Regions from separate parts of the Shewanella sp. N2AIL genome, predicted to be linked through region 3. Evidence: predicted binding sites of a transcription regulator. Region 3 holds the regulator's gene; each other region holds the start of a gene.
What was found. The regulator MetJ, encoded in region 3, represses methionine synthesis genes. The targets are predictions, from matches to a motif close to TAGACGTCTAGACGTCTA.
Positions count from the first base shown of each region.

Region 1: the regulator MetJ is predicted to act here: its motif matches at 1,927-1,944, upstream of msrA (peptide-methionine (S)-S-oxide reductase MsrA).
Region 2: the regulator MetJ is predicted to act here: its motif matches at 1,412-1,429, upstream of metK (methionine adenosyltransferase).

Region 1 covers NZ_JALBYT010000007.1:9,359-12,645, forward strand. Annotated here, with positions in the region: gene MO387_RS06055 (thiamine pyrophosphate-dependent dehydrogenase E1 component subunit alpha) at 1-418, opposite strand, end outside; gene astE (succinylglutamate desuccinylase) at 581-1,615, opposite strand; gene msrA (peptide-methionine (S)-S-oxide reductase MsrA) at 1,957-2,436, shown strand; gene pgm (phosphoglucomutase (alpha-D-glucose-1,6-bisphosphate-dependent)) at 2,550-3,287, opposite strand, start outside.
Region 2 covers NZ_JALBYT010000012.1:40,376-43,662, reverse strand. Annotated here, with positions in the region: gene tkt (transketolase) at 1-1,071, opposite strand, end outside; gene metK (methionine adenosyltransferase) at 1,472-2,623, shown strand.
Region 3 covers NZ_JALBYT010000028.1:35,830-39,116, forward strand. Annotated here, with positions in the region: gene MO387_RS15750 (bifunctional aspartate kinase/homoserine dehydrogenase II) at 1-64, opposite strand, end outside; gene metB (cystathionine gamma-synthase) at 76-1,239, opposite strand; gene metJ (met regulon transcriptional regulator MetJ) at 1,452-1,766, shown strand; gene MO387_RS15765 (sulfite exporter TauE/SafE family protein) at 1,848-2,591, shown strand; gene nrfD (NrfD/PsrC family molybdoenzyme membrane anchor subunit) at 2,696-3,287, opposite strand, start outside.

The DNA of each region.
Region 1 (3,287 bases), on a different contig from region 3:
GCATTTGGCGACCTTTACCAAGATCTTTCTCGTTACTGAACATCTGATTCATAAACTGTTCAGTGGTAAAGCCGCGATAACGCAACGCCGCATGCTCACGGTATTGCGCGAGGATAACGTCTTCTTGATCGAGAGCGGCCACACTGCCGACAATCGCCGCTTCTTCACCCGTACAGGTCATATAGAAGCTGATGCGCCCTTGACGCTGGGCACCTAACATACGTTCATCGAGTACCCGAGTGAATACACAGGTATCGTAAATTTTAGTGGCTAAGGTTTCATCTATCACAGGCAAAACCGCGGTTTCATAAGTGGTGCCGTCGGCTTGTAGAATTCGAAGGATAGGAATGTGTAGCGATGCCTTATCCAAGAAGCCGACACGGTGCACTGTATCAGTGTTGAGTGTTGCTTTGCTCATATTGTGCTCTTGTTATCTCATTACGCACCAAAGCGTTTTGATGCGTCTGTTTATACGAATATGCCCGACGAACATTACGTTAACGTAAACTACCTATCAACCATTGGCATAGCTCAAACCACAAGTTATCCCTGCCTCGCATGTATATATTGCTTTACAAGCCTAACGCACGTCCGCATTCACCGCAGGGATCAGGCAAATCACAGTGCGATTGCCAATAGGCACTTTGGCATTAGGGAACACGACAGACTCAAACTCATGTTCCACTTTAATGTCTTGCCCACCTTCCCGCGCTAATACAAAGCCCTTCGGGAAAGATCTGAAGTTTTCGACATCGGTGGCGAAAGTAAATTCAAAATCATCGAAATGTTTATTGATAACGCGGCACACTTGGTACAAGTTGACCTTATCGGCATCAAATGCATCTAGCTCCAACGGCTTAGCGGTGATCAAGCGCATGAACATTTCATGGGTGGCGATAAAACGCGTCATGTCGTTCTGCCCCATGGGATACACTTTACCAAGCTCAATGGTAAAGGCATCAGCGCCGTAACGTTCAGAAGAAAAATAGCTGAAGGTCGTGGTCGGTTCGTGGTGGAAAAGTACTGTATCGACGCCGCTTGCGGCTAAAAACATAATTTGCTCGCCGCTAAAGGCGCGCCCTGGACGATAGGGATAGATAGCGAACTTTTCATGCTTCGAGGCGCGCATCGCCGTGTGCAAATCATAATGGATGCGCTGACGTCCATCGGCAACCGTAGTATAAAAACGATCGACATAGGCTTCGAGTTTTTTCGCGCGTACTCGCTCAGGGTTCACTAACCCTGGTGGATTGGAATGCTCACCACTAAATAGACGATTCATGTTTTCGTCAATAATCCGCGTGCCGTTATTAATCGCTAATGGGTTACCAATGAGAAATAAAGTGCGCTGCTTTGCGATGATCTTTTGCTGTAGAAGTTGTTTAATTAAGCTATTGCAGAGTTCAATGGGCGCGGTCTCGTTACCGTGAACACCGCAGGAAAGCACAATATCTTTTCCTTCATTCTTTACTGGTTCGAAAACAATAACACCGGTATCCCACACATCCACTTGAGTATGATCGCCTAAGTTAAATGAAAATTCGCCATCGAACTGTTCAGGATGGGCTAAGGTGAGCGCTAAAAAATCCTTTGAATCTAACAGAGCTTGTAACACAGAATTCTCCTTATAATGATGTGTAACAGTATTGGCGCAATAGCATAAGTACAGGCAGTAATAACCACTTAAGCATTTATCTCATCGCGGTTAGTCTCACTCGCACCTAAAAAACGGCTTCAATACTAACACATGTTTTTAATGCTGTTCTCAGACATTTATCGCCATAGGACCCAGTTTTGAACGGAATAAGATCAACGCGGCGCTTTGCTATGCCGAGTGTAAATTTCCCATCACCTTATCGAAAAATCGTCCAGCATAAATATTCCTGCTAGAGGCTTGCTTTTGCGCGCGAGTTTTATCACAATCCTTAGCCATCTAGACTTCTATTGGATTTAATTATGGCGTTAGCAACCTTTGGTGCCGGCTGTTTCTGGGGCGTAGAGTATTTTTTTAGACAAGTGAATGGCGTATCGAATGCCACCTGCGGTTACATGGGCGGCAATAATAGCGCGACCACCTATGAAGAAGTCAAAAAAGGCAAAACGGGCCACGCCGAAGTGGTACAAGTGGAGTTTGACCCTGCCCTGGTCAGTTATGAAGACTTACTTGACGTGTTTTGGAAAAACCACAATCCAACCAGCCTGAACATGCAAGGTGGAGATATAGGCACTCAATATCGCAGCACGATTTTCTTCCATGACCGTGAACAAAAAGCCGCGGCTGAAACATCTAAACTCGCCTTCGCCCGCTCGGGGCGTTGGGGATTACGCCATATCGTGACTGAAATTGTGCCATTGCAACAGTTCCATGTGGCAGAGGAATATCACCAAAATTACATCGATAAGAATAACTTACCGAGTTGTCATATCGAGTACTAAATACGGTCAAATCAGCATGAGATCAACTACTAATAACTGACATTAGACACAAACAAAAACGCACTCAAATCTGAGTGCGTTTGTTTTTGATACTTTATAAACTTAATGCTGCATTAAGCGTTCAGCGCCTTATCAATTAATGCCTGTGCATCTTTGATAATTTCAGCTAAATGCTGCTCACTGATAAAACTCTCGCCGTAGATCTTAAATAACGCTTCCGTGCCCGATGGACGCGCGGCAAACCAACCATTCGCCGTAGTCACTTTGATGCCACCAATGGCCGCATTATTGCCCGGCGCATGGGTTAACACGTTTTCGATTACCTCACCCGCAAGCACAGTGGCATTTAAGGTTTCTGCATTCAATAACGCAAATTTGGCCTTGTTTTCAAGACTGATTGGGCTATCGATACGCTTATAGAAACTTTGGCCAAATTGTTCTACTAGCTCTTGATGGCGTTGACCTGGAGTTTTACCTGTCACCGCAAGAATTTCTGCGGCAAGTAACCCTAGAATAAAGCCGTCTTTATCCGTGCACCACGTAGTGCCATCACGGCGTAAAAATGCCGCGCCAGCACTCTCTTCACCGCCAAAGGCGATGGTGGCTTCGGCTAAACCATCGACAAACCACTTAAAGCCCACAGGCACTTCGAGTAATTTTTTGCCATGGAAAGCACAGATTTTATCGATAAGTGCACTCGAGACTAAGGTTTTACCTATGGCTAAGGTATCGCTCCAATCCGGTCTGTGTGTCAGTAAATAATCGATAGCGACCGCAAGGTAGTGATTAGGGTCCATCAAGCCGGTACCAGGGCAGACAATGCCGTGACGGTCATAGTCAGGATCGTTACC
Region 2 (3,287 bases), on a different contig from region 3:
CGCAATACCTTCGGCTTTGTCCTGTGATGCTTGCACGAATGCCTGCGCTTTTTCTTCAAAATCAGCAGGTAATTCACCTTTCAGTACACGGCGCTCATATTCAGCAGCCAGTTCTGGGTGAGCAGCGCTATAAGCCGCAAACTTCTCGTTCCATGCCGCTTCACGGGCAGCACCGGCTTCTTTGGCATCCCAACCCGCATAAACGTCAGCAGGGATTTCAAATGGTGCGTATGGCCAGCCAAGGAATTCACGGGCTGCTGCGATTTCCGCATCGCCTAATGGTGCGCCGTGGCAATCGTGGCTGCCAGATTTGTTGGGTGAACCAAAACCGATAATGGTTTTGCAGCAAATCATGGTTGGTTTATCGGTCACCGCTTTCGCCGCTTCGATAGCAGCACGGATTGCCGCGCTATCGTGACCGTCAACACCGGCAATCACATGCCAGCCGTAAGCTTCAAAACGCTTTGGCGTATCATCGGTGAACCAGCCTTCAACATGGCCATCGATAGAAATACCGTTGTCATCCCAAAATGCGACCAGTTTGCCTAGACCTAAAGTACCGGCTAATGAACAGGCTTCGTGGGAAATACCTTCCATCAAACAGCCGTCGCCGACGAAGCAGTAAGTGTAGTGATCAACGATATCGTGACCATCACGGTTAAACTGTGCCGCTAAGGTTTTTTCAGCAATCGCCATACCGACAGCATTGCTGATGCCCGCGCCGAGTGGACCCGTTGTGGTTTCAACACCTGGGGTGTAACCGTATTCTGGGTGACCCGGGGTTTTTGAATGCAATTGACGGAACTGTTTCAGCTCTTCAATTGGTAATTCATAACCTGTCAGGTGAAGTAAAGAGTAGATCAGCATTGAACCGTGACCATTAGAAAGGACGAAACGGTCTCTATCTACCCATTTAGGATTGGTCGGGTTGTGCTTAAGGAAATCATTCCACAGCACTTCAGCAATATCTGCCATACCCATTGGGGCGCCGGGATGGCCTGAATTTGCTTTTTGAACTGCATCCATACTTAACGCACGGATTGCGTTTGCGAGTACTTTACGGGAAGACATGCTCTCTCCTGCTTGTTTGTGGGGTCTAGCGGGCAATTTGGATGCATATTTTCCCCTACATGCCAGTGTGACGCAAACTAAAATTATCATTCACTCAGCAAAAGATGGCCGAATCGTAAACTCGCAGAAACAAGCTAGTCACTTTACTGGTCTTTACTTGAGTGGGCATCGCAAGGATCACTTGTAATGGAGAAATAAATTTCTCAAAAAACGAGTAAACTTAATGCTATGAAATATAAGAAAAATAACCTATTTAAGACTGAGCGCAGTCGTTTTCAGGTCACAATCTGAGAGGATTTTTTCTCACTGGGGGTGATCGGCAATCGGATTTAAACTAAAATAGCCGTCTAGATGTAGATGCTTCTACACGTTTGAATGCTAACGACGAGATTTTCCTACTATGGCAAAGCACTTGTTTACTTCTGAGTCGGTCTCAGAAGGTCATCCCGATAAGATTGCAGATCAGATTTCTGATGCTGTGCTAGATGCAATTCTGGCTCAAGATCCAAAAGCACGCGTGGCGTGTGAAACTTATGTCAAAACTGGCATGGTATTAGTCGGTGGCGAAGTCACGACTTCTGCTTGGGTTGATATTGAAGAAATCACCCGTAAAACGGTGCGTGAAATTGGTTATACCCACTCAGATATGGGTTTTGATGCAGACTCGTGCGCGGTATTAAACGCCATTGGTAAGCAATCACCTGATATCAATCAAGGTGTAGACCGCGCCGACCCTGCTGAGCAAGGTGCTGGCGACCAAGGGCTAATGTTTGGCTATGCCAACAACGAAACCGACGTCCTAATGCCAGCGCCTATCACTTATGCCCACGCATTAGTGAAGCGTCAGTCTGAAGTGCGTAAAAATGGCACGCTACCTTGGTTACGCCCAGATGCGAAAAGCCAAGTCACGTTTGCCTATGATGATGGCAAAATTGTCGGTATCGATGCTGTAGTATTGTCGACTCAGCACAGAGATGACGTTTCACAAGCCGACTTAATTGAAGGCGTGATGGAAACCATCATCAAGCCAGTATTACCGGCTCAATGGCTAAACAAAGACACTAAGTTCTTTATCAACCCAACAGGCCGTTTTGTTATCGGTGGCCCAGTAGGCGATTGCGGCTTAACCGGTCGTAAGATCATCGTTGATACCTACGGCGGCATGGCCCGTCATGGTGGTGGCGCATTCTCTGGTAAAGACCCATCAAAAGTTGACCGTAGCGCGGCATACGCTGCCCGTTATGTGGCAAAAAACATCGTTGCAGCAGGTCTTGCTGATCGCTGTGAAATCCAAGTGTCTTACGCTATTGGTGTAGCAGAACCGACTTCTATTAGCATCGAAACCTTCGGTACGGGTAAAGTGTCTGAAGATTTGCTGATCAAGTTAGTACGTCAACACTTCGAACTGCGTCCATACGGTTTAACGGCCATGCTAGATTTAGCACGTCCGATTTATCAAGCGACTGCCGCTTATGGTCACTTTGGTCGTAACGAATTCCCTTGGGAAGCAACAGACAAAGCTGAAGCACTGCGCGCTGACGCGGGTCTATAATCGGTTTCGATTAAAACCCGTTATGATTACAAAATATAAAAACCGCTACCCAGCGGTTTTTTTATGCCTGCAATTTGGTTCCCCAAAGCAAGATAATGGTATCTTCAGTTGTGCAGCATTCATTGTCATTGTTTCCCCTATGACTCACCACCTCTTTGTTTAACAAAAAGCGTCCCAGAGGGCTCAACTAAAAGATCCTGTTTTAGAAGGTCACAGGTGCAACAATACCAATCTTTGCCAACCTTTTCGCTGATAGCTTAACTAAAAAGCTATTGCCCCAAAGTGTGTTTCGCAGTTCAAAAGAGGAATTGGCCAAGTAAAGCTTTGCCTATAGAAAAGTTGATGGTTCGACTTAGAAGTTAAGTATCCCATCTTTTCGTAGCTTGAGTGCTTTAATCAAAATCAAAGTCGTGGGGCTTCACCCCACACCCGACCAAGGAGGACTGCTCGTCCTATCCTCCTTGGATGCTCCAAGACGCCCCCAACGGAGTTGAAAGCCCCTTGTGCTCATTGACAAATTTGCTATCGCTTCCGAAGGATGCGTCCCTGCACCTGCGAAAGCTAGTCGGTCATCCATGACCGAACTCACGCAATTTGTCTATTCGCCCTGCGGCAACTCCGAGGGGAGGTGTATTCCTTGAAGTTTTGAGTCGTTAGATAGCGA
Region 3 (3,287 bases):
GGCGATAACAATCGGCATCCGCTAAACTGGAGCCACCAAATTTATGTAAGTGACAACGTGCCATCTATTATTCCTCTACTGACAAGCCGCAACGGCGGCTAATCCTGCTTGAATATCTGCAACTAAATCGGCGGCATCTTCAATACCCACCGATAGACGCAATAGGGTGTCCTTAATGCCTGCCTCAAAACGCGCCTGCGGCTCCATGGCTCTGTGGGTCATAGTTGCGGGCACAGCCACTAAACTTTCTACGCCACCTAAACTTTCCGCCACACTAAATAACCTAAGTGCACCTAAAAAGGCCACCACTTCGGCCTCGCCGCCCTTGAGCTCAAAACTCAGCATAGCGCCAAAGCCTTTTTGTTGCTTGGCTGCAATCGCATGACCTGGGTGATCCGCAAGACCAGGGTAATAAACTTTGCTCACCACAGGGCTTTGCGTCAATACCTCAACAATGCGCTGGGCATTGGCTTGATGTTCACGAATTCGCACCGCTAAGGTACGTAGGCCGCGCAGGGTTAAGTAACTATCAAATGCCGATCCCGTTAAGCCTAACGTGTTCGACCACCAATGTAAGCTTTCGCCAATTTGTGCATCTTTGGCAACCACTGCGCCGCCAACCACATCGCTGTGACCATTGATGTATTTAGTGGTGGAGTGGATAACGATATCCGCGCCTAACAATAGGGGTTGTTGCAATATCGGCGATAAAAAAGTGTTATCGACCACGACTAGTGCGCCGACCTCATGGCTCGCCTTGGCAATGGCTTCGATATCCACCACACGCAATAGCGGGTTCGATGGGGTTTCGAGCCACACCATCTTAGGATTTTGTGCGATAGCGACGGCTAACGCTTGGCTGTCGGTTTGATCGACCACAATCAGCTTAAACTGGCCTTTCTTCGCCAAATTAGTAAATAAACGGTAAGAACCTCCGTAGCAATCGTGGGGCACCACCAACAGGTCATCAGGGCCGAGCAAAGTGGTCACTAGAGTGATGGCCGCCATGCCAGTGCATGTCACTATGCCAGTGGCGCCCTTTTCTAATTGCGCTAATGCTTCGCCTAAAATGCAGCGCGTTGGGTTGCCTGAACGACTGTAATCGAATTCGCGGGGATTTTTATGACCATCGAAGGCGTAATTAGTCGACAAATAAATCGGTGGCACAACTGCACCATATTGAGTATCGCTTTCGATACCCTGACGCACTGCCAGTGTGGCTAATTGACGCTCTGCCATGGGTGGACTCCTAAATTCGGTAGACTGATAGAGATGTCTGGACGTCTAAATGTACCTAAGCCCAACGCCATCGTCAATAGGCGTGAAGACGTTTAGACGTCTGAACATAAAGAAATCTGTTTGCAATCACAAAGAAATAGTAGCAATAATTTGACTGTTCTTTGTAAGGGTTTAAAATCTGCCCCGAATTTAGCGTTATAACAGGTGAGTCAATGACTGAATGGAATGGGGAATACATCAGCCCCTATGCTGAACATGGCAAGAAGAATGAACAAGTAAAAAAAATTACTGTGTCTATTCCGCTCAAAGTGCTTAAGGTCCTTACGGACGAACGAACTCGTCGTCAGGTCAATAATTTGCGTCACGCCACCAACAGCGAGCTGTTGTGTGAGGCATTTTTGCACGCCTACACTGGCCAGCCATTGCCTAACGATGAAGATCTGTCAAAAGATAGCCCAGACAGCATTCCCGCCGAAGCCAAGTTGCTGATGGACGAGATGGGGATCGAGTGGGAAGACATGGAATAGCGACTTGTCGCTGGCAAAGTTACATCACAGTGCTCATCAATAGGGATCGTTAACGATCCCTTTTTGTTTATATGGAATCCTATGTTTTCTATGATAGATCCACAGACTCTTGCCTTGGCCTCGCTGATTGTATTTCTTGGCGCCTTAACCCAGAGCCTGATTGGGTTTGGCCTAGCGGTTGTCGCCAGTCCTTTGCTATATATCGTCGATCCACAACTCGTACCGGGTCCCGTTATTGCCATGGGATTTACCATCTCGCTACTGACCTTATTCCGGGAGCGTGGTCATTTAGAATTCAATGGCTTGCAATATGCGCTTATAGGTCGCGTGCCCGGTGGTTTTATCGGTGCGAGTCTGTTGCTGTTTGCGCCTCAGCCCATACTCGGGTTATCCATCGCCGCCATTGTGGCAGTCGCGGTTATCCTCAGCCTGTATAAATTCAGCCTGCCAGTGAATAAGAAAACCCTCTTTGGGGCGGGCGTCGTCTCGGGTATTTTCGGTAATATTGCCGCTATTGGTGGTCCGCCGATGGCGATTCTATTGTCAGGCAAAGACGCTTCGCAGTTTCGCGCCGCCCTGTCGGCCTTCTTCATTTTTAGCTCCACCATAGCTATGGTCATTCTGGCGATCACTGGCTTATTAGAATTGAAGCACCTGTGGCTGTCGTTGATGTTGCTACCTTCAGTGCTTTTAGGGTATTTAGTCGCGGGGCGATTAGTGGGCAGTGTCGATAAAGATAAAACTAAAATGGCGACATTAGTCCTCTGCAGTATCAGCGCCTTAGTGCTAACGGTGAAGTCGGTTATCGAGTTATTACCCCAATAAGCGTCCTGCTTGTATTGGCAAATCATCTGAAGATTCAAACAATAAAAAGCACTGACATTGTCAGTGCTTTTCTTTATCTATCAATATCTAAAGCCAGCTTACACTCAGCTTAAATAGCTTTGCCCTGCGTACACAATAAAGTGTCTTAGAGCGAGTACGCCGGTTAAGCTCGCGCAGGCAACCATGATCATTGCGCCCTTAGTATGGCGAGTCGCGGCTGGTAGCAACATGAACAGCAATGGAATACCAAAACCTATACCGACGACGCCTATCCAGAACACGCTTGCCCATAGCCCAGAAATTAACGACGCTAAAGCCGCAGCCGCCGCGCCGCCCTTGAAGTACAAGGCACAGAACAACATGAACAGGAACAGGATTTCAATCGCCATCACAGGCAACTCTAAACCGTGCATCTTGACTAAGGTTTTATCGTGGCTGTCAGTCTTAAACAGCAAGAGTGCCAGTACCGCGTTTGCCGCAGCGCCCGCCGATAAACCCGACACTAAAAACAGCGCAGGCAGTACCGCAGTGTTGAGCATAGGGTAAGCATTCATCGCCGAAATTAAGAAGCCAGTGTAAGCCCCTACGCCAATGGCGAGGACAAACAACAATACTTCAATCAGCTTTCGAAATGGCATAAGTAACTTAGCGATAGGTGTTAGGAAACCCAAACCCCATTTTGGTAAGTCATCCCGC